2 regions of the Aeromonas sp. FDAARGOS 1415 genome follow, and region 1 is predicted to be linked to the other one. Evidence: predicted binding sites of a transcription regulator. Region 1 holds the regulator's gene; the other holds the start of a gene.
The links. Region 1 encodes sigma-54, which starts transcription at its own class of promoters, with help from an activator protein. Its sites were predicted from a motif close to TGGCACNGTTTTNGCTT; they were not measured.
Positions count from the first base shown of each region.

Region 2: a site for sigma-54 is predicted at 5,177-5,193, ahead of flgA (flagellar basal body P-ring formation chaperone FlgA). Genes of this name have one in related genera too.

Region 1 covers NZ_CP077363.1:1,737,717-1,748,510, reverse strand. The annotation lists gene I6L45_RS08300 (transcription antiterminator) at 1-1,855, shown strand, start outside; gene npr (PTS phosphocarrier protein NPr) at 1,872-2,144, opposite strand; gene rapZ (RNase adapter RapZ) at 2,164-3,030, opposite strand; gene ptsN (PTS IIA-like nitrogen regulatory protein PtsN) at 3,071-3,517, opposite strand; gene hpf (ribosome hibernation promoting factor) at 3,520-3,807, opposite strand; gene I6L45_RS08275 (RNA polymerase factor sigma-54) at 3,828-5,267, opposite strand; gene lptB (LPS export ABC transporter ATP-binding protein) at 5,333-6,058, opposite strand; gene lptA (lipopolysaccharide transport periplasmic protein LptA) at 6,071-6,589, opposite strand; gene lptC (LPS export ABC transporter periplasmic protein LptC) at 6,576-7,136, opposite strand; gene kdsC (3-deoxy-manno-octulosonate-8-phosphatase KdsC) at 7,133-7,687, opposite strand; gene I6L45_RS08250 (KpsF/GutQ family sugar-phosphate isomerase) at 7,687-8,682, opposite strand; gene mlaF (phospholipid ABC transporter ATP-binding protein MlaF) at 8,889-9,689, shown strand; gene mlaE (lipid asymmetry maintenance ABC transporter permease subunit MlaE) at 9,689-10,468, shown strand; gene mlaD (outer membrane lipid asymmetry maintenance protein MlaD) at 10,476-10,794, shown strand, end outside.
Region 2 covers NZ_CP077363.1:4,165,507-4,176,300, reverse strand. The annotation lists gene rsuA (16S rRNA pseudouridine(516) synthase RsuA) at 1-13, shown strand, start outside; gene I6L45_RS19315 (DMT family transporter) at 123-1,022, opposite strand; gene I6L45_RS19310 (peptide ABC transporter substrate-binding protein) at 1,304-2,941, shown strand; gene yfcE (phosphodiesterase) at 2,952-3,494, shown strand; gene I6L45_RS19300 (flagella synthesis protein FlgN) at 3,549-3,965, opposite strand; gene flgM (flagellar biosynthesis anti-sigma factor FlgM) at 3,962-4,282, opposite strand; gene flgA (flagellar basal body P-ring formation chaperone FlgA) at 4,374-4,979, opposite strand; gene I6L45_RS19285 (chemotaxis protein CheV) at 5,214-6,125, shown strand; gene I6L45_RS19280 (protein-glutamate O-methyltransferase CheR) at 6,143-6,967, shown strand; gene flgB (flagellar basal body rod protein FlgB) at 7,032-7,433, shown strand; gene flgC (flagellar basal body rod protein FlgC) at 7,430-7,849, shown strand; gene I6L45_RS19265 (flagellar hook assembly protein FlgD) at 7,940-8,677, shown strand; gene flgE (flagellar hook protein FlgE) at 8,688-9,986, shown strand; gene flgF (flagellar basal-body rod protein FlgF) at 10,133-10,794, shown strand, end outside.

The DNA of each region.
Region 1 (10,794 bases):
CGCCGAGCCCTTGCCTCAGGAGGAGCTGGCCCGCCGCCTCAATGTCTCCACCCGCACCGTGCGCACCGACGTGGCGACCCTGAACGAGCTCATCACCACCCAGGGCGCCCATCTGATCCACCAGCGTGGCAGCGGCTACCAGCTCAAGATCTACAATCAGGGGCTGTTCGACGCCTTGCTGGCGGCACAGGGGCAGGAGAGCGCCCTGCCCCGCACCAGCCGCGAGCGGGTGCTGCACCTGCAGATCCTGCTGCTGACGGCGGAACAGGGGATCAAGCTCGACGAGTTGGCGGACACCTGGTACCTGAGCAGGGCGGCACTGCAGGGAGACATGGCTGAGGTGCGGGAGCGGCTCGCTCACTTCGGGCTCGCCATCGACAGCAAGCCGAGGCTCGGGATGCGCATTCAGGGAAACGAGACGGCGATCCGCGCCTGCCTCACCCAGCTGCTCTGTCAGGAACTGTTGCAACAGCATCCGCTCCAGAGCCTGCTGCCTACCCTCTGCCCCAGCAAGACGCTGGAGGTAGTGGGCAATCACATTCACGAACAGCTCAGCCGACATCAGCTGCGCCTCGCCGACGAGAGCCTGCAGCAAGTCACCGTCTACTGCGCCGTCGCCCTGCTTCGGCAAGCTTCCGGCCATGAACTGATCCAGTTTGCCAGCGACGACATCACCCCGCCTCTGGCGGCAGTGGCCCGCGATATCTATGCCGCCCTGCCCACCCTGACGCCACCGGGGGAGGAGGAGATCGCCTGCCTCGCCATCCAGATCCAGGCCCGTCTCACGGCCGACACCCCCCAGCTCGGACCGTCCATGGCCGCCGAGAGCAAGCAGCTGACGGAGCACCTGCTGGCCTACATCCACCAGCACTACCCCTATGACCTTCGCGGCGATCCTCAGCTGCGGGCCGATCTGCAGACCCATATCAGCGCCATGCTGCTGCGGGTCAAGTACCAGATCGGCAGCCACAACCCGCTGGCGGACCACATCAAGCAGTACTACCCCCTTGCCTACGACATCACCCTGGCCGCCATCTCGGAGTGGATCAGGCAGACCCCGTACCGGCTGACCCACCATGAAATCGGCTACCTGGTGATCCACATCGGGGTCGGGCTTGAGCGCCACTACGACATCGGTTACGCCCGGCGCCCCCAGGCGCTGCTGCTGTGCGACGCGGGCAATGCCACCTTCCGGGTACTGGAGGCGCGCATCCGGCGGGAGTACCCCCAACTTCAGCTGATGACACTGGAGTCGGTACGGGATTATGAAGGGCTGGCGCGGGTCGAGCAGGACTTTGTCATCAGCACCGTCAAGGTGAGCGAGAAGAACGTCCCCGTGGTGCAGGTAGCCCCCTTCCCGACCCAGTATCAGCTGGAGCAGCTCGGCAAGCTGGTGCTCATCGATCGCACCCGCCCCTATCTGCTCGACAAGTATTTCGATGCCGAGCACTTCATGGTGGTCAGGGAGCCGATCACTCAGGACGAGCTGTTTGCCCGCATCTGCTCCCAGCTGGAGCGCGAGGACCTGGTGGAGAGCGGCTTTCGGGGATCCCTGCTCGAGCGGGAGCGCATCGTCTCCACCATGCTGGGGGAAGGCATCGCCCTGCCTCACTCCCTCGGTCTGCTGGCGCACCGTACCCTGGTCTATACCGTACTGGCACCCCAGGGGATCGACTGGAGCAATGGCGAGACCGCTACCCTCATCTTCGTGCTGGCCATCGCCAAGGCCGACTATGAGGAGGCGATGGGGCTCTACGACCTGTTTCTGGCGCTGATGAACGAAAAAGCCAGCAGGAACCTGCTGGCTTGTCGGGACTTTGCCACCTTCAAGGCGCTGGCGCGTTGCGCCTCCTGAGGCGAGGCGGGGCCGCTTACTCCTCGTTGAAACCCGAGGTAAACAGCGCCACCACGGCGGCCAGGGCCTCCACCTCTTCGGGGCCCTCCACCTGCACCTCCACCTGCTTGCCTTGGGCGGAGTCCAGCATCAGCAGGCCGATCACGCTGTCCGCGTCGGCCTCGACCCCTTCCTCGTTGCGCAGCAGCACGTGGGCATCGAACCCCTGCACCAGCTCGAACAGCATCATGGCCGGTCTGGCGTGGATGCCTAGCTTGTTTTTGACTTCTACCGAGGCGGAAACTGTCATCTGAGCATCCTGTGGTCTGTCAGGCCTGAGTGGACCGCTTGTCCAGCGTGCGGTGGCGGATCTGCACGTTCTTGCCAAGCAGCCGGAATGCGCTGGCCAGCCGCTCTGCGATGAACACCGATCTGTGCTGGCCACCGGTACAACCGATCCCGACCGTCACATAGCTGCGGTTGTTGCGCTCCAGGTGGGGCAGCCAGGTCGCCAGCATGTTCTCGATCTGCTGGATGAACAGCATGACATCCGGCTGGCTCGAGAGGTAGTTGGCCACAGGCTCGTCCTGGCCGGTGAAGGGCTTGAGCTCCGGGATCCAGTGGGGATTGGGCAGGAAGCGGGCATCAAACACGAAGTCCGCATCCTTGGGGATGCCGTACTTGAAGCCGAACGACTCGAACACCAGCACCAGCTCGTTTTCCTTCTTGCCGAGCACCCGGGTCTTGATGAGCTCGCTGAGGTCGTGAATGCTGAGGTTGGTGGTGTCGATGCGCAGGTCGGCGGTCGAGGAGAGGGGCGCCAGCAGGTGGGTCTCTTCCCGGATCGCCTCGTCCAGGGACAGCTTGTTCCGTGACAGGGGATGCAGACGGCGGCTCTCGCCGTAGCGCTTGAGCAGGGTCGTGTTGTCCGCATCGAAGAAGAAACTCGAAAACTCCACCCGCCCCTCGTTGCGGACCTGGCTCAGCAGGCTCTCCAGCCTGTCAGGCTGGGCGGGCAGGTTGCGCACGTCGATGCTGACCGCCAGCTTGTCATACTGGCTCTCCACCGACACGATAAGCTGGGGCAGCAGGTTGACCGGCAGGTTGTCTACGCAGTAATACCCCAGATCCTCCAGCACCCTCAGGGCTACCGTCTTACCGGAGCCCGAACGGCCGCTTACCACTATTAACTGCATCTTGTCCCCTCACGCCAACGTGGCTGTGTCAGACCCGGCCTCAGGCCGACGTCATGATCTGATAGAGTTCTTCGTCGCTGGTCGCCTGGCGCAATTGGCGGCAGACGGCCTTGTCACCCAGCTTGGATGCCATCAGGGAAAGAGTCTTGAGATGCTGCTTGCACTCGCTTTCCGGCACCAGCAATGCAAAGAGCAGGTCAACCGGTTGATTGTCGATCGAATCGAAAGGAATGGGTTCGGAGAAGGTCATCAACACGGCGGTCGGCGCAAATGCGTCGTCGATCCGGCCGTGGGGAATGGCAATACCGGCACCGATACCGGTACTGCCCATCTTTTCCCGCGCCAGCAGGCTTTCAAACAGGACCTGGCGGGAGGCGCCGAGGCGCTCTGCGGCCAGTTCACTGATGATCTCGAGCGCGCGTTTCTTGCTGGTACAAGGGACCGCACTCTTGGTGCAGTCCCGACTCAGTATGTGTTCAAGTTGCATAGTTATTTTTGATTTAACTTATCTTTGTGCTTGATGATCTGCCGATCCAGTTTATCCAGCAGGGTATCAATCGCCGCATACATGTCGGCATGCTGCGAATTGGCGAACACCTCACCCCCGCTGACGTGCAGCTTGGCTTCGGCGATCTGGTTCAGTTTTTCGACGCTCAACACCACATGCACGTTGTTGATATGGTCAAAGTGACGCTCGAGTTTGGCAAATTTGTTGTTCACATAATCACGCAGAGCTTCGGTAATCTCGACATGGTGTCCGGTCAGGTTAATTTGCATAACGTCTTCCTTTTGTTTGCCTAAACCAGGCGTTTGCGCTGATTGGATGGCGGGATCAACAAGGATTCACGGTACTTTGCGATCGTGCGTCTCGCCACCATAATACCCTGTTCGGCCAGCAAATCCGCGATCTTGCTATCACTAAGCGGCTTGGCGGGGTTCTCCGCCGTCACCAGCTTCTTGATCAGGGCGCGAATAGCGGTCGATGAGCACTCTCCTCCTCCCTCCGTATTGACGTGACTGGAGAAAAAAAACTTCAGTTCAAAAATGCCGCGAGGCGTGTGCATGTACTTCTGGGTCGTGACCCGCGAGATGGTCGACTCATGCATCTCCACCGCCTCGGCGATGTCGTTGAGCACCATGGGTTTCATCGCCTCTTCACCATACTCGAAGAAGCCCTGCTGCTGCTCGACGATGCAGCTGGCCACCTTGAGCAGGGTGTCGTTGCGACTCTCCAGACTCTTGATGAACCATTTGGCTTCCTGCAGGTGGGAGCGGATGAACTGGGTATCCGTGCTGCTGCGGGCATTGCGTGCCATGGCCGCATAGGCCTCATTGACACGAATGCGCGGCGCCGAATCCGGGTTGAGCTCCACCACCCACTTGCTGCCCTTCTTGACCACGGACACATCCGGAATCACGTATTGGGATTCGCTCTGGATGATGCCGTTGCCGGGCCTGGGCTCCAGCTGCTGGATGAGATCCAGCACCTCCTTGAGGTCGATCTCCTTGAGCCGGGTCTTACGTGCCAGAGTGCGATAGTCGCGATTGCCAAGCAAGTCCATGTGCTCGCGGATCACCTCCCTGGCCTCGTTGAGCCAGGGCAACTCGGGCGAATACTGGCCGAGCTGGATAAGCAGGCACTCCTGCACCGAGCGGGCGGCGATGCCGACCGGATCGAAATGCTGCACCCGCTTGAGTACCGCTTCGATCTCATCCAGTTCAACTTCTACCTCTTCGCTGCTGACTGCAGCCTGAATGTCCTCGAGAGAAGCGGTCAGATAGCCGGATTCATCGATGGCATCGATGATGGCAAGCGCGATGGCGGCGTCCACATCGCTGAAGGGGGTGAGACGCATCTGCCACAGCAGGTAGTCCTGCAGGTTCTCGGTGGTTTCACCCTGATAGAGGCTCTCCTCCCCGTCGTGGATCGGGCCTGCACTCTGGGCCGTACCGGCCGAATAGACCTCGTCCCAGGTGGTGTCGACAGGGAGCTCGTCCGGCATCTTGTCCTGTGCCATGGCATCGCTGGAGTCGAGCTGACTAGCATCGTGTGGCTCCGCCTCACTGGTTTCCTGCGCATCGTTCTCCTCTTGCTCCAGCAAGGGGTTGTTGTCGAGCGCTTGCTGAATTTCCTGCTGGAGTTCCAGGGTGGAGAGCTGGAGCAGACGAATCGCTTGTTGTAATTGTGGCGTCATGGTCAGTGACTGACCGAGGCGCAACTGTAATGTCGGCTTCATCTACGTCGGGATATCCTTATGTTCAGCGAGGCGGTCACCTAACAAAAATGAGGGGTGCCCCCTTACTATAGACTGAATTGATCGCCCAAATAGACGCGCTTGACCTGTTCATCGGCAAGGATGTCGGCCGGGGCGCCCTCGGCAATCATCTTGCCGTGGCTGACGATGTAGGCCTTCTCGCACACGTCCAGCGTCTCTCTGACGTTGTGGTCGGTGATCAGCACACCCAGCCCGCGTTCTTTCAGGTGCTGGATGATCTTCTTGATATCAATGACGGAAATAGGATCCACACCTGCGAAGGGCTCATCCAGCAGGATGAACCGCGGCTCAGCAGCCAGCGCACGGGCAATCTCCACCCGGCGCCGCTCCCCGCCCGAGAGGCTCTGCCCCAGGCTATCGCGGATGTGGGTAATGTTGAACTCTTCCAGCAACTGTTCGACCTTATCCTCCCGCTCTTCCCGGCTCAACCCCTTGCGGGTCTGCATGACCCCCATCAGGTTGTCGAACACCGAGAGGCGCCGGAAGATGGAGGCCTCCTGTGGCAGGTAGCCGATGCCATTGCGCGCCCGGATGTGCATGGGCTGCAGGCTGATGTCCTGCTCGTCGATGGTGATGAGACCGGCATCCCGCTGCACCAGACCCACGATCATGTAGAAGGAGGTGGTCTTGCCCGCCCCGTTAGGACCGAGCAGGCCCACGATCTGGCCCGTTCCCACCTCCAGGCTCACATCGCTGACCACCATGCGGCGCTTGTAGCTCTTCTGCAACCCCGTTGCTTTTAACACTGCCATGGCTTCTGTTTCCTACTTCTTCTGGTCGGCGGGCTTGTCGAAGTTCTCTACCTGATCCGGCAGGAACACCGTCTTGACCCGCTGGGTGGGTCCCTTGCTCTCGGCGATCATCTTCTGTTTCACGATGTCATAGCGGATCAGATCGCCAGTGACCTGGCTGTCTTCCTGTTTCAGCTGGCCGTTGCCGGTGATGGTCACCAGCCGATTCTTGAGCTCGTAGCGAATGCTGTTGCCGTGGGCATTGACCGGTTTGCCGTTGTCCAGTACCTGGAAGAAGGTGGCCGGGTTGCCATAGGCCGTCATGACCTCAGCCCCCTTCTCACCTGAGCGGATCACCACCACCTTGTCGGCCTTAATCTTGATGGTGCCCTGGGTGATGATCACATCCTCGCTGAAGGTGATGCGGTTGTCCTGCATCTCGGCCACCTGCCTGACGGCATCCACATAGACCTTCTCGGCGAAGTCGGACTCTTTGGCGTTCAGGGTGCCGCACAGCAGCAGGGCAGTGAGCGCCAGATTAACGTTTTTCATTGAAATAAGTGGCATGGCCTTTATCCAGTAACTCGAAATATTTACGTTCCAGGTGACCCTTCAGGCCAACGCCCTCGGTCTGGAATTCCTGGCCCACGATGCTGATGTGCTGGTTGCTTCTCAGCTCCTGCGTCACTAGGTCCATCTCCAGATAAGGGGTATCCAGCGTGGAGATGAAAGAAGCCGGCAACAGGCCGTCCAGATGCACTTTGTCACGCAGGATCACATTGTCGTCTGTGTTGAGCACCCCGGTCTCGGCCGTCACCTTCCACTCGGCCTCGCCCTTGTCATCGAACATGTAAACCACAGGCTTGTCGAAGGTGGACTGCTCGAGGACCTGATAATACTCCGCATAATCCGACTCCAGCCGCTCGGTCCGCTTGCCCTGTTCGTTGAAGCGGGTGGTCACCAGATGTTTGGCGGTGAAGTCCGGCTGGAAGTTCTCTACCTTGGTAGTCGGCTCGGGCGCCAGCTCAATCTCCCCCAGCTGCCAGGCGGCAAGCGCCACCAGGAACAGCAGGCCGAACAAAACCGTCTGCTTGTTCATCGCGACACCTCGGGTGGATAGTCCCCCAATCCCTGGGCCTGCAGGATGAGATCGCACACTTCGCGCACCGCACCGACACCGCCTCCCAGCCGTGTCACCATGTCAGCCCGCGCCCGCACCAGAGGATGGGCATCCGCCACGGCGATACCCAGGCCACAAGCCTGCATCACCGGCAGATCGATGGTGTCATCCCCCATATAGGCGGCTTGCGATGCATCCAGTCCCAGCGTGGTCAGCAACGCCTCGAAATGGGGGAGCTTCTCATCCGCCCCCTGCACCAGGTGCTGCACCCCGAGGCTCTTCATGCGATCGCTGACGATGCGGGAGCTGCGCCCGGTGATGATGGCGATCTCGATGCCCGCATTGAGCAGGGCCCGCATCCCCGCGCCGTCGCGGGTGCAGAAGGTCTTCAGCTCTTCGCCGTTGTTGCCCATATAGATGAAGCCATTGGAGAGCACCCCATCCACATCGCACACCAGCAGACGGATCTGCGCCGCCTGATCAAACTGGCTGCGCGTCACCGGACCATAGAGGGTCGGTACGTCTTGCATCAAATTACTCCGGCTTTCAGCAGGTCGTGCATGTTGAAGGCGCCCAGCGGACGTTTCTCCCCATCCACGACCAGCAACCCGTTGATTTTTTTGGTTTCCATCAGTTTGACGGCTTCGGCCGCCATCATTTCAGGCCCTACGGTAACACAGTTGGCCGTCATGACGCGGCTGATGGGAGTGTGGTGAATATCCACCTGCAGATCCAGGATCCGCCGCAGGTCGCCATCGGTGAACAGGCCGGCCAGCAGTCCCTGTTCATCGACCACCGCCGTCATCCCCAGCCCCTTGCGGCTCACTTCCAGCAGCGCCTGGCTGATGGTGGCATCTATCCCCACCTTGGGCAACAGATCACCAGCGTGCATCAGGTCGCCGACCCGCAGCAACAGCCGTTTGCCCAGAGAGCCGCCGGGATGGGAGAGCGCGAAGTCGTCGGCGGTGAAGCCGCGGGCTTCCAGCAGAGCCACCGCCAGCGCATCCCCCATCACCAGGGTTGCCGTGGTGCTGGAGGTCGGAGCCAACCCCAGCGGGCAGGCCTCTTTTTCCACCTTGATGCACAGGTGCACGTTGGCCTCTTTCGCCATGGTGGAGGCAGGGTTGCCCGTCATGCAGATGAGCGGGATGCCGCGGCGCTTGAGCACCGGCAGCAGGGCAAGGATCTCGTCGCTCTCGCCAGAGTTGGAGATGGCGATGATGAGATCCCCCGCGGAGATCATGCCGAGATCCCCGTGGCTGGCTTCGCCCGGGTGCAAGAAGAAGGCGGGCGTCCCCGTGCTGGCCAGGGTCGCGGCAATCTTGTTGCCGATATGACCCGACTTGCCCATGCCGGTGACCACTATCTTGCCACCGCAGCGCAGCACCATCTCGCAGGCCCGTTCGAAGGCCTCGTCAAGGTACTGGTAGAGCCCATCGATGGCTTGTTTTTCTATGTCCAGCACCGCTCGGGCACTGCGACGAAAATCGAACAATTCAGACACTTTTTCAGGCTTTACAGACATAAAGGCACAGCTCCGGGCCGAAATTTGCTGCGGGATTATAAAAAAGTCTGTCGAGATAAGCGAATCGGATGCGGAATGGCCGGTCAGCGATGCAAATTGTTACATAAAACTGTCGCGCCTTTGGGGGGGAAACCCGCTCAATAGTTGTTCCTTGCTGTTGCTTAGACCTAGACTAGCCCATAAAATTCGCTCTTCATTTATACCGGATGGACAATTGTTTGAACGATGACCTGATCACCATCTCCGACCTGACGTTCAGTCACGGAGATCGGTTGCTGTACGACAGGATCAACCTGACCATTCCCCGTGGCAAGGTCACCGCCGTCATGGGGCCGAGCGGGATCGGCAAGACCACCTTGCTGCGCCTGATCGGTGGCCAACTGAAACCGGAATCGGGTCACATCCTGTTCGACGGGGAAGACATTCCTACTCTCTCCCGTTCACGCCTCTACGAGGTGCGCAAACGGATGAGCATGCTGTTTCAAAGCGGCGCCCTGTTCACCGGCATGACCGTCTTCGACAACGTAGCCTTCCCCCTGCGGGAGCACTCCGGCCTGCCGGAGGAGCTGATCCACGCCATCGTCATGATGAAGCTGCAGGCGGTGGGTCTGCGCGGCGCGGCAAAACTGATGCCGTCCGAGCTCTCCGGCGGCATGGCCAGGCGCGCCGCCCTGGCGAGATCCATCGCGCTGGATCCGGATCTCATCATGTATGACGAGCCCTTCGTCGGCCAGGATCCCATCACCATGGCGGTGCTGGTCAAGCTGATAAAGGAGCTTAATGACGCCCTTGGCATCACCTCCGTCATCGTCACCCACGACGTGAAGGAGGTGCTGAGCATCGCCGACTACGCCTACATCATCGCCAACCGCAAGGTGGTCGCGCACGGCACGCCGGAGCAGCTGCGCGAGGAGCACAATCCCGAAGTCGAGCAATTCCTGAAGGGATTGCCTGACGGTCCTGTTCCGTTTCATTTTCCGGCAGGCGACCTGCTACAGGATCTGTGATGCTGACAACTCAGATAAGCAAGCTGGGGCGCAGCGGGGTGCGCTTCATCAGCGCCATCGGCCGCGCCACCATCATGTTGTTTCATGCGCTGGCGGGACGCCCCCAGCCGCGTAAACACTTCCCGCTGCTGGTGCAGCAGCTCTACGTGGTGGGGGTACAGTCCGTCGCCATCATACTGGTGTCGGGCCTGTTCATCGGCATGGTGCTCTCCTTGCAGGGCTACAACGTACTGAAGGATTTCGGCGCAGAGCAGAGCCTGGGCCCCCTGGTCTCCCTCTCCCTGCTCCGTGAGCTGGGCCCCGTGGTGACCGCCCTGCTGTTCGCCGGTCGTGCGGGTTCCGCCCTCACCGCCGAGATCGGCCTGATGAAGGCCACCGAGCAGCTCTCGAGCCTCGAGATGATGGCCGTCGATCCCCTGCGCCGGGTCGTGGCGCCTCGCTTCTGGGCCGGGGTCATCAGCATGCCGCTGCTGGCCTTCATGTTCAGCCTGATCGGCATCTTCGGCGGCAAGCTGGTCGGTGTCGATTGGCTGGGAGTGGATGAGGGCGGCTTCTGGTCCGCCATGCAGGCCTCCGTCGACTGGCAGGACGACATCATGCAAGGGGCAGTGAAGAGCCTGATCTTCGCCCTGGTGGTCACCTGGATAGCGCTCTTCAACGGCTATGATGCCAAACCGACCTCGGCCGGGATCAGTCAGGCGACGACCCGCACCGTGGTCCACTCATCCCTGGCCGTGCTCGGTCTGGATTTTATACTCACCGCAGTCATGTTTGGATAAGGGAAAGATGAAGTTCAGCAAAGTAGAATTTCTGGTTGGCGCCTTCATGCTGGCTGGCATCGCGGCCATTCTGGCATTGGCACTGCAAGTGGCGGGATTGAGTTTCAAACCAGAAGGAGAAACCTATACCCTGCGCGCCCATTTCGATAATATCGGCGGCCTGAAAGTTCGTTCGCCGGTCAAGGTCGGCGGTGTCGTCGTCGGCCGGGTCAGCGACATCAGTCTGGAGCCCAAGAGCCAGGTCCCCGTCGTCACCCTGCAGATGCAGAAGAGTGCCGGCGAGTTCTCCGAAACCAGCACCCTATCCATCCTGACTTCGGGTCTGC
Region 2 (10,794 bases), 1.9 Mb from region 1:
CGCCCGTTTCTAATTCGGTGCAACGGCCATGCGGATCCGTTTGCCTGGCGATGGCCGCGTTCTATGGTGCTGCGGGCTCGAGTGAGCGATGAGGCGGGGGACTAGGCAGTCCCCCGCCTCGTTTATCCCGCCCCCAGCACCAGCGCCGTGCCCAGGGTGGCCAGGAGGGCGCCGGTCCAGGCGGGGAGCGAGGGTCGCATCCCGGAGTGCCACCACAGCAGGGGCAGCAGGATGACCGGGGTGGTGGAGGAGAGGATGGCCACCATGCCGACGTCCCCCTGACGCAGGGCCACCAGGATCAGCGTCATCCCAAGGGCCATCGCCAGAAAACCGTTGATGCCGATCATGCCGAGCACCTGGCGGTTGATGGGGTTGTGCGGCATGGCGAGCGGCAGGCGCACCGCCCGCAGGGCACAATGGGCCAGCAGGGCGCTGCCCATCCGGATGCCGGAGGCGCTCACCGCGTCCACGTCGCCGCTCATCATCACCGGCTTGGCGATGATGGCCCCCAGGCTCTGGCACAGGGCGGCGGTGAGGCCGAGGGCGATACCGACCACCAGGCTGCCGCGCACCTGTTCCCATTCACTCTGCTGGTTGTTGCCGCGCCGCCCGAACAGGATGGCGAGCATGACCCCGGCCAGCACCAGCAGGGCACCCAGCAGGCGCCAGCCACCGAGGTGCTCGCCAAACAGCCAGAGCCCGAGCAGGGCGGAGAAGAGCGCGTGGCAGGAGAACAACAGGCCGCTGCGCCTGGGCCCCAGCCGGTTCATGCAGGCAAAGAGGGCGGTGTCGCCGACGAAGATGCCGACGAGGCCGGAGAGGGCGAGCAGGGGAAGGGCGCTCTCGGTGAGGGTCTGCCAGCCCCCGGTGGCGAGGCTGGCACCGGCCAGCATCAGGCTGACCAGGAACATCCGCCAGCGGCTGTAGGCAAAAGCCCCCAGATGACGCGCCGGTTTGACGGAAATGAGGGCGGCGATCGCCCATAAACTGGCGGCGGCCAGCGCCAGCCATTCGTAACCCATACAGACCCCTGAAACGGTAGACATCAGCCTGACGGACACCGGTGTCGGCCGTCATGGCGGCCCGATTGGCCGCCGGCAAGGCGAACGGGGCATGCCAGCGGCAGTGCTGGTATAAAAACCCCTGAAAAAATTAGCCCGAAAGACTCCATCTGCCGGGCAAGCCCGATACAATACGGGGCGTCTTCGGGGATAACAAGTGCGGTTTCATGCATTCGCTTTCAGGCGCGCCGCCGGCCTTCCCCACACCATGCAGTCCAAAGAATTGAATAGAGGTTGATGTCATGTTGTACCGTTTTGCCGCCAGGCCAGCCCGTCGCTGGCTCTCTCCCTTGCTGTTGGGGCTGATGATGACACCGTCGCTACAGGCGACCACGGTGGGGCAAACGCCCGTGCTGTCGGACAGGCAGGTCCTGGTCAAGGGGAACGGCGCCGAACCCGAGTCCCTGGATCCCGCCCTGATCCGCTCCGGCTTCCCGGGGGAGGTGGTGCTGGTGGACCTGTTCGAGGGGCTGGTGAGCGAGGACGGGCAGGGCAGGATAGTGCCCGCCCAGGCCCAGCGCTGGGAAATGCGGGAGGACGGGCTGGTGTGGCGCTTCTTCCTGCGCCCCCAGCTGAAGTGGTCCAACGGGGAGCCGCTCACCGCCCGGGATTTCGTCTACGCCTGGCGGCGGTTGCTGAACCCGGCCCTGGCCTCGCCTTCCGCCGGCCTGCTGCTGGCGACCGGGATCAACAATGCCCAGTCCATCTATGGCGGTGCCCTGGATCCCGAGGCCCTGGGGGTGGAGGCCGAGAGCGATCTCATCCTCAAGGTGACTCTGGAGCGTCCCGTGCCCTACTTCCTGCAGCTCATCAGCCAGCGCCCCTTCGTGCCGGTCAACGAGCAGGTCATCGCCAGGTTTGGCAAGGCATGGACCCAGCCCGGCAATCTGGTGAGCAACGGCGCCTACCGGTTGGTGAGCTGGGTGCCGAACGAGCGCATCGAGGCCGAGCGCAACCCCCAGTACTGGGATGACGCCCACACCCGGATCCAGCGGGTGACCTATCTGCCGCTGGCGTCCCAGCATGCGGAGCGGCTGCGCTACGAGGCGGGGGAGATCCAGCTCACCAACAAGGTGGCGCTGGAGTATTACCAGAAAACCATGGCACAGACGCCGGAGCGGATCTGGGGTCTGCCCCTGCTGGGTACCTATCTCTATACCTTCAATCTGCACCGCCCCGAGCTGCAGGACGTGCGGGTGCGCCGGGCGCTCTCCATGGCCATCGACCGCCGCCTGCTGACCGAGAAGGTGAGCGGCCAGGGAGAGCGTCCCGCCTGGTCCCTGCTGCCGGACATGCCGGGTTACGACGAGCTGGGATCCCCCCTTGCCCTGGAGGCGCCGGCCACCCGGCTGGCCCAGGCCTCGGCGCTGCTCGCCCAGGCCGGCTACAACAGCACCCATCCGCTCAAGCTGACGCTGACCTACAACACCTCGGAGAACCACAAGAAACTGGCGCTGGCGGTGGCCGCCATGTGGAAGCCCCTGGGGGTCGAGGTTGCCCTCAACAACATGGAGTGGAACGCCTATCAGGTCGCCAAGGACAGCGGGGATTTCATGCTCGCCCGCTCCTTCCTGTTCGGTGACTATGTCGAGCCCTCATCCATGCTGGGCAGTTTCCGTTGCCAGGATCCCCAGAACGAGAGCGGTTACTGCAACCCGGCCTTCGACGGCCTGTTGCAGCAAGCATCGGATACCCTGGATGCCACGGCCCGGGCCGGGATCTATCATCAGGCCGAGCAGCTGTTGATGGAGGAGATGCCCGTCATCCCCGTCTACCACTACAACCAGATGCGGCTCGTGGACCCGCTCCTGCGCGGCCTGCCGAGCCGCAACCTGAAGGGGGCCATCGCCACCAAGGATCTCTACTTCGGCCAGCCATGAGGAGCGAGCGATGAAGATAGCCATCATTTCGGATCTGCACGGCAGCCTGCCTGCCCTGGAGCAGGTGCTGGCGCAACTGGCCCCCTGGCAGCCGGATCACTACCTGCTGCTCGGGGATTTGCTCAACCACGGACCACGCAATCCGGTGCCGGCGGGCTATGCGCCTGCCGACGTGGCGGCGCGACTCAACGAGCTGGCGCCCGGGATCATGGCGGTGCGGGGCAACTGCGACTCCGAGGTGGACCAGATGCTGCTCGACTTCCCCATCACCGCCCCCTACAACCAGTTGCTGGTGGACGGGCGGCGCTGGTTCGTCAGCCACGGCCACCTCTATAAACCGGATGCCGTGCCCCTGCCTGCAGGCAGCCTCTTCATCAGCGGCCACACCCATCTGCCGGTATTGCAGCGAGAAGGGGATCTGGTGTTGATGAACCCGGGGTCCATCTGCTTTCCGAGGGGGGAGTGGGCGGCGAGCTACGGCCGTTACGAGGCTGGTGTCATGAGCATCCACGCCTGCCAGGACGGGGCCGCCCTGATGCGGCTGGTGCTCTGATGGCGTGACGTCGGGAAAGAGGGGATAAACCGGCCTTGCAGGGAGGAGGGGATCTTAGGCTTTGATCCCCAGGGAGCGAGTGCCGGAGCGGGTGTTGCCCTTGGCATCGTAGGTCAGGGAGTTGCTGTCTCTGAGCTTGCTGAGAAAGCTGGCCAGCCTGCGATTGGAGATGATGCTGAGCTCGAGCAGTCGGCCATTGAGGTCGTTCTGCTCCTGGCAGGCGCTCAGCTTGGCTTGCAGGGTCTGCAGTTCGCTGGGGAAGGCGTCGAGCTGTTGCTGGAGATCAGGCAGCTCCGCCAGGGTCTTGTCCAGCGTCTCGATGGCCGCCAGCAGCTGCTGCTTGCGATCGGCCAGGGCCGGCAAGGCGAGGGCTCGGTGTGCCTTGAGCAGATCAAACTCCTCCGCCAGCAAACCCTGCATCTGGGAGAGGTTGTCGTCCTGGGCGCGCAGCAGCGAAGGCAGGTCCATCATCCCAGTCGCTTGTCCAGCTCGGCTTCGAAGCTGAACATCTTCCGGGCCACGGCTTCGCTGTTGACCTTGTACTCCCCGCTGGCCACGGCCTTCTTCAGGCTCTCGACGCGGCTCTCGTTACCGGTGGAGGCGGTGTTGAGGGTCTTCTGCATCTGTTGCAATTGCTGCGCCTCGCTGGTCAAGGAGACTGAGTCGCTCTTGACGGTTGTCGCGCGGTTGCCCTCGCTCGAGGTCGCGGACTTGGTGGCTACACCCTGACTGGTCCCGTTGTTTTGCAACCGGCTGTTAGCCAAGTTGTTGATATTGTTAATAGCCATACGGTTTACCTTCGTCTGCTTTGCTGTTCGCTTACCTGTATATCGGTGACGGCGGTCAGAACTTTAGAAAAAAATTGCGGCTGTCGTACTGTCAGAACGTGACGATCACGGACCCCACGGCACTGACCTGACCCTGCACCGCTCTGCCCGAGCGAATGTTGACAAGCCGGATCATGTCTCCGAAGCTGCCATCTTGCAAGGCACGGGCCATGGTTTTGATCTGCATGCTGCTGTTTTCGGCCACCAGGGTCACCTGATCCCCCTTGCAGACCACGCAGACCTGGGTGAGGCGAATGGGTTGGCCGGGCTTGAGCTCACGTTTGCTGCGCACCCCGATGAGGGCGGTCGGATCGGTCAGATAGTCGCCCCGGATCAGGGTCTGATCCTGATAGGCCAGGGTCAGCATGGACTCGCTCAGTATGTCGCCCTTGGCGACCGGGGCCGCGACCGTGACATAGGGCTTCTGGATGCTGACCCGCACCGGCAGGTAGAGATCCCAGGGCTTTTCCCCTTCGCACTTCAGATATACGGTGGTGTTGCGGCGCACCTCCATCCTGGCCGGCAGGGAGATGGTGAGCGCGTCCTCGCAGCGCGTCAGGGGGAGGCGCTCGTCAATGGTACCGGCCTTTACCTCGGCCTGGGCGTCGAGGGGCATATCCAGCTGGCCCAGCACGAACTCCTGCGCCTGCTCCTGCAGGTAGTCGGTGACCTCGGATGCCACGGCGTGAGACAGGCTGCAAAACGGCAGTAAGATGAGGAAAAGTCTATTAATCATTTCTGCTTACCGGTCGATAAGTTATTCACGTCTACCACCGTAGTTAACTATGCTTGCACCAGAATTCGGTTGTGGAAACAACGATGGCCTGCTGCAAGCCAATGTGCATGGATAATAACATGCACGATCAGTGCCAAGCATTTTTAGGGAGTGTTTATGGCGAGTATTCTGGACTCGGTCAACCAGCGAACCCAGTTAGTGGGACAAAACCGGCTGGAGTTGCTGCTGTTTCGTCTCAACGGACGTCAAAGATTTGGCATCAACGTATTCAAGGTACGTGAGGTGCTGCAGTGCCCTCCCTTGACCGTCATGCCCAAGCTCAACTCCTGCATTCGCGGTGTGGCCCACATTCGCGGCCAGACCATCTCGGTGATCGATCTCAGCATGGCGATGGGCAAGCGTCCCATCCAGGACCTCTCCAAGTGCTTCATCATCATCTCCGAGTACAACCGATCCATTCAGGGCTTCCTGGTCCATTCGGTGGAGCGCATCATCAACATGAACTGGGAGTCCATCCTGCCGCCCCCCAAGGGCGCGGGTCGCATCAACTACATGACGGCGGTGACCGAAGTGGATGGCGAGCTGGTGGAGATCCTGGACGTGGAGCGCATCCTCAACGAGATCTCGCCGGTCTCCACCGAGGTGAGCTCGGAGATCGTGGAGGCGAGCGTGGAGCGCAATCCCCACGGCCGCCCAGTGCTGGTGGCGGACGACTCCTCGGTGGCGCGCAAGCAGGTGCAGCGGGCGCTGGAGGCGATCGGGGTGCAGTGCGTGCTGGCCAAGGATGGACGGGAGGCGCTCAACATGCTGCTGGAGATGGCCAAACAGGGGCCCATCAAGGATCAGCTCGCCCTAGTCATCTCCGACATCGAGATGCCTGAGATGGACGGCTACACCTTCACGGCGGAGATCCGCAACAATCCCGCACTCAAGGATTTGCATGTTATCCTGCATACCTCCCTGAGTGGGGTATTCAATCAGGCTATGGTGCAGAAGGTTGGTGCTAACGACTTCATCGCCAAGTTCCAGCCTGATGAACTGGCCAAGGCCGTACAAGGCGCCCTCTAATCAAGAAGAACAACTGCATGAAGACAATTTCGGACGACTTATACAGGCAATTCAGCAATTTTCTGGCGCAACAGAGCGGCATAGTGCTGGGTGACAACAAACAGTATCTGGTCAAGAGTCGCCTGTCGCCCTTGATGACTCAGTTTGGTATCGAGAGTCTGTCTGAACTGGTCACCCGGGCGATGAGCGTGCGCGAGCGGGAACTCAAGATGGCGGTGGTCGATGCCATGACCACCAACGAAACCCTGTGGTTTCGCGACAGCTACCCGTTCCAGCTGCTGAGCGACAAGATATTCCCGGAGCTCGGCAAGAGCGGTCGCCCCATCAAGATCTGGTCGGCGGCTTCCTCGTCCGGGCAGGAGCCTTACTCTATCGCCATGACGGCGCTGGAACAGCAGGTCAAGCGGCCGGGCACCCTGCCGGGCGGAGTGCAGATCGTGGGGACCGATATCTCCACCACCATGCTCAACCAGTGCAAGGAGGGGGTCTACGACAGCCTGGCGCTGGCGCGCGGTCTCTCCCCCGAGCGCAAGCGGCTCTTCTTCGAGCCTTGTGGCGACAACAAGATGCGGGTCTCGGAACGTGTCAGAAAATTGACCAGCTTCCGTCCCCTGAACCTGCTGGAGAGCTACAGCCTGCTCGGCAAGTTTGACATCATCTTCTGTCGCAACGTGCTCATCTACTTTGCACCCGAGGTGAAGTCCAAGATCCTCAACCAGTTTGCCGGCAGCCTCAATCCTGGCGGCTATCTGATGCTGGGGGCCTCGGAGTCCCTGGCCGGTCTCACCGACAAGTTCGAGATGATCCGCTGCAACCCCGGTATCGTCTACAAAGTCAAATAACCCCTCCTTCAAGTCCCTCTTTGGCACACCTCTTGCTAAACATTCGTGAAGCAGGAGGTGTGCTATGGCAATTTCGTTCGACAAGGCATTCGGTGTTCACCAGTACACGCTGAGCGTGCGCGCCAAGCGTGCGGAGGTGTTGTCCAGCAACATCGCCAACGCGGATACGCCGGGTTTCAAGGCCCGTGACATCGACTTCTCCCAGGCGTTGCAGGATGCCCAGAGCCGGCAAGGGTTCGGGCTGAGCACCACCAGCGAGAAACACTTCGCCTTGCAGATGGATGCGTCCGGGTCGACCCAGTACCGCAACCCCCTGCAACCGGATACCGGTGATGGCAATACGGTGGACGTGCAGCAGGAGCGCAGCGAATTTCTGCGCAACAGCCTCGAATACCAGGCCTCCCTCGAATTCATGAACGGCAAGATAAGCGGCCTGCTCAAGGCACTGAAAGGAGAGCAAGGATGAGTTTGTTCAAGGTCTTTGACATTGCAGGCTCCGCCATGAGCGCGCAGTCCGTCCGCCTCAACACGGTGGCGAGCAACATGGCCAACGCAGACAGCGTCAGCTCCAGCGTGGAAAAAACTTACCATGCCAGGCGGCCAGTCTTTGCCGCCCAGCTGGATCAGGCCATGTCCGACAAGCAGGCCTCGGTCGGGGTGGATGTGAAGGGGATCGTCGAGAGCGATGCCCCCCTGCTCAAGGAGTACAACCCGAACCACCCGATGGCGGACAAGGACGGCTTCATCTTCAAGCCCAACGTCAACATGGTGGAGGAGATGGCGGACATGATCGCCGCCTCCCGCAGTTACCAGACCAACGTCCAGGTTGCCGATGCGGCGAAGAAGATGCTGCAACAGACCCTCGGCCTCGGCAAATCCTGATAGAGGTGGACCCAGATGACAGAGACCCATGACAGCCAGGCCGGCAGCGGCAAGCGACCGGACCGGCAAGCCCTAGAGGGGGACGCATAAGTGGCAGATACCTATGACAGCCTGCTGGGTGTCAACCGGACGACGTCGGCCCAGACCAGCACGGCCAGCACCAGCACCCAGAAGAAGGAGCTGGATCAGGAGTCCTTCCTGAAGCTGCTGACCATGCAGCTCTCCTATCAGGACCCGTTCAAGCCGGTGGACAACGCCCAGATGCTCTCCCAGATGACGTCCATGTCGACGTCACAGGGGATCAGCAGCCTCTCCACCCAGATGGAGAGTCTCAACAGCCTGATGACCTCCAGCCAGGCGCTGCAGGCGTCGGCCCTGGTGGGCCAGAACGTGCTCATCCCCTCCAACACCGGCTATGTGGAGAAGGGGGGCACCCTCTCCGGCGTCATCGCCACCGGTGACGGCGGCAGCAACATCAAGGTGACGGTGAAGGACGAGAGCGGTCAGGTGATCAAGGAGTTCTCCATCGAGGGGGACCAGAAAGGCAACGTTGCCTTCACGTGGGATGGCCTCGACAAGTCGGGCAATGCGGCCAAGAGCGGGAAGTATTCGATAGAAGCCCACGCCACCGTGGACGGCAAGTCGGAAAGCGTCCCCGCCCTGACCTACGCCAAGGTGGAGAGCGTTACCCTGGGCACCAGCTCCAACCCCAGTACCCTCAAGCTCAAGGGGCTGGGCGGCATCTATCTGACCGATGTATTGGAAATTGGCGGGACGACCGGCAACACGACGACCAAGTCGGCTTCGACCTCTAACGCAGTGATCTAAGGAGAAAGACATGTCATTCAACAATGCCCTCAGCGGCATCAATGCGGCTCAAAAAGACCTGAACGTCACCGCGAACAACATTGCCAACGTCAACACCACCGGCTTCAAGGAGTCCCGTGCCGAGTTCGCTGACGTCTACGCCAACTCCATCTTCGTCAACGCCAAGACCCAGGTGGGTAATGGTGTGGCGACCGGCGCCGTGGCTCAGCAGTTCCACCAGGGGGCGCTGCAATTCACCAACAACGCGCTGGACCTCGCCATCCAGGGCAACGGCTTCTTCGTGACCTCGGACGGTCTGTCCAACCTGGATCGCACCTACACCCGTTCCGGTGCCTTCAAGCTCAATGAAAACAGCTACATGGTCAGCAACTCCGGCGGTTACCTGCAGGGGTACGAGATCAACTCTGACGGCACGCCGAAGGCGGTGAGCATCAACGCGACCAAGCCCATCCAGATCCCTGATAAGGCTGGCGAGCCGGCTAAAACCTCGTTGGTGGAGTCGAGTTTCAACCTGCCATCGTCAGCTACACCGATTGATGTGACAGCAACGCCGCTTGATACCACCAACTCTAAGACTTATTCCTCTTCTACCTCGGTGGTCATATATGACTCACTGGGCGAGCCACATACCATCACCCAGTATTTTGTGAAAAAAGGGGATAACCAAACACCTCCAGTAGCATTGAATCCCCCTACTTGGGAGATGCATCTGTATGAGGGGACAACTCCTATTACACCAGGTGGCACACCCGCTACTCTGACGTTTGGATCTGACGGCAAGTTAACCAGCACATTGCCTGATCCCATCGTTACCGATACGTTGGGTACACCTGGCGCAGGTGTCATCACAAATGGTGCTGATCCGACCCAGAAGTTTGAGTACCGATTGGGTACCGTCACTCAATATTCTTCGCCGTTCGAAGTCAACAAATTGACCCAGGACGGTTCCACCGTCGGCCGGTTGACCAAGGTGGAGATTGGGGAGGATGGCATCGTCTCGGCGACCTACAGCAATGCCAGCACTGTCAAGGTGGCCATGGTGGCCATGGCGAAGTTTGCCAATGCCCAGGGTCTCACCCAGGTCGGCGACACCTCCTGGCGCCAGTCCCTGCTCTCCGGTGATGCCCTGCCGGGCACCCCGAACTCCGGCACCTTCGGTTCCATCAAGTCGTCGGCCCTGGAGCAGTCCAACGTGGACCTCACCACCGAGCTGGTGGATCTCATCACCGCACAGCGCAACTTCCAGGCCAACTCCCGTTCTCTGGAAGTGAACAGCTCCCTGCAGCAGAGCATACTGCAGATCCGCTAAGCTTTCTGGCGGTTGCAAGGGGCGCTTCGGCGCCCCTTGTCGTCTGCGGCAGGCGTATTTTCCTCCTCCATGTCGTCGCTCTTCTCTCTTCTTGGCATTCTACTTGCAGTTCTCCCGCGAGAGTCATCTGTTTGACGGAGGATCCCATGGATCACCTGCTTTACATCGCCATGTCCGGGGCCAAGGAGAACATGAACAGCCTGGCTGTGCGTGGCAACAACCTGGCCAACGCCAACACCATCGGCTTCAAGTCTGACTTCGAGCAGGCGCGCAGCATGCAGGCGTTTGGCGAAGGGCTGCCCACGCGGGTGTTCGCCATGACCGAGCGGCCGGGTCAGAACCTGCAGCACGGCATGCTGCAGACCACGGGCCGGGATCTTGACGTCGCCGTCGATGGGCCGGGCTGGATAGCGGTGCAGGATTCCAACGGCGGCGAAGCCTACACCCGCATGGGCAACCTCCAGCTCAATGCCACCGGCAACCTGCAGACCTCCACCGGTCTGAACGTAGTGGACGACGGCGGTCAGCCCATCGTGCTGCCGCTGCCCATGGAGAAGATCGAGATCAATCGGGATGGCACCATCAGCGGTCGCCCCGAGGGAGCTGCCGCCAACCTGCCGGAGGATTTCCAGCGCATCAAGCTGGTCAACCCGGCGGGGGATGCGGTTGAGAAGGGTCAGGATGGCCTGTTTCGCCGCAAGGATGGCCAAAAGGAAGCCGCTTCTGCCGAGGTGGGCCTGATCGCCGGTTCCCTTGAGGGGAGCAACGTCAACGTGGTCGACGAGATGACCAACCTTATTCGCCTGCA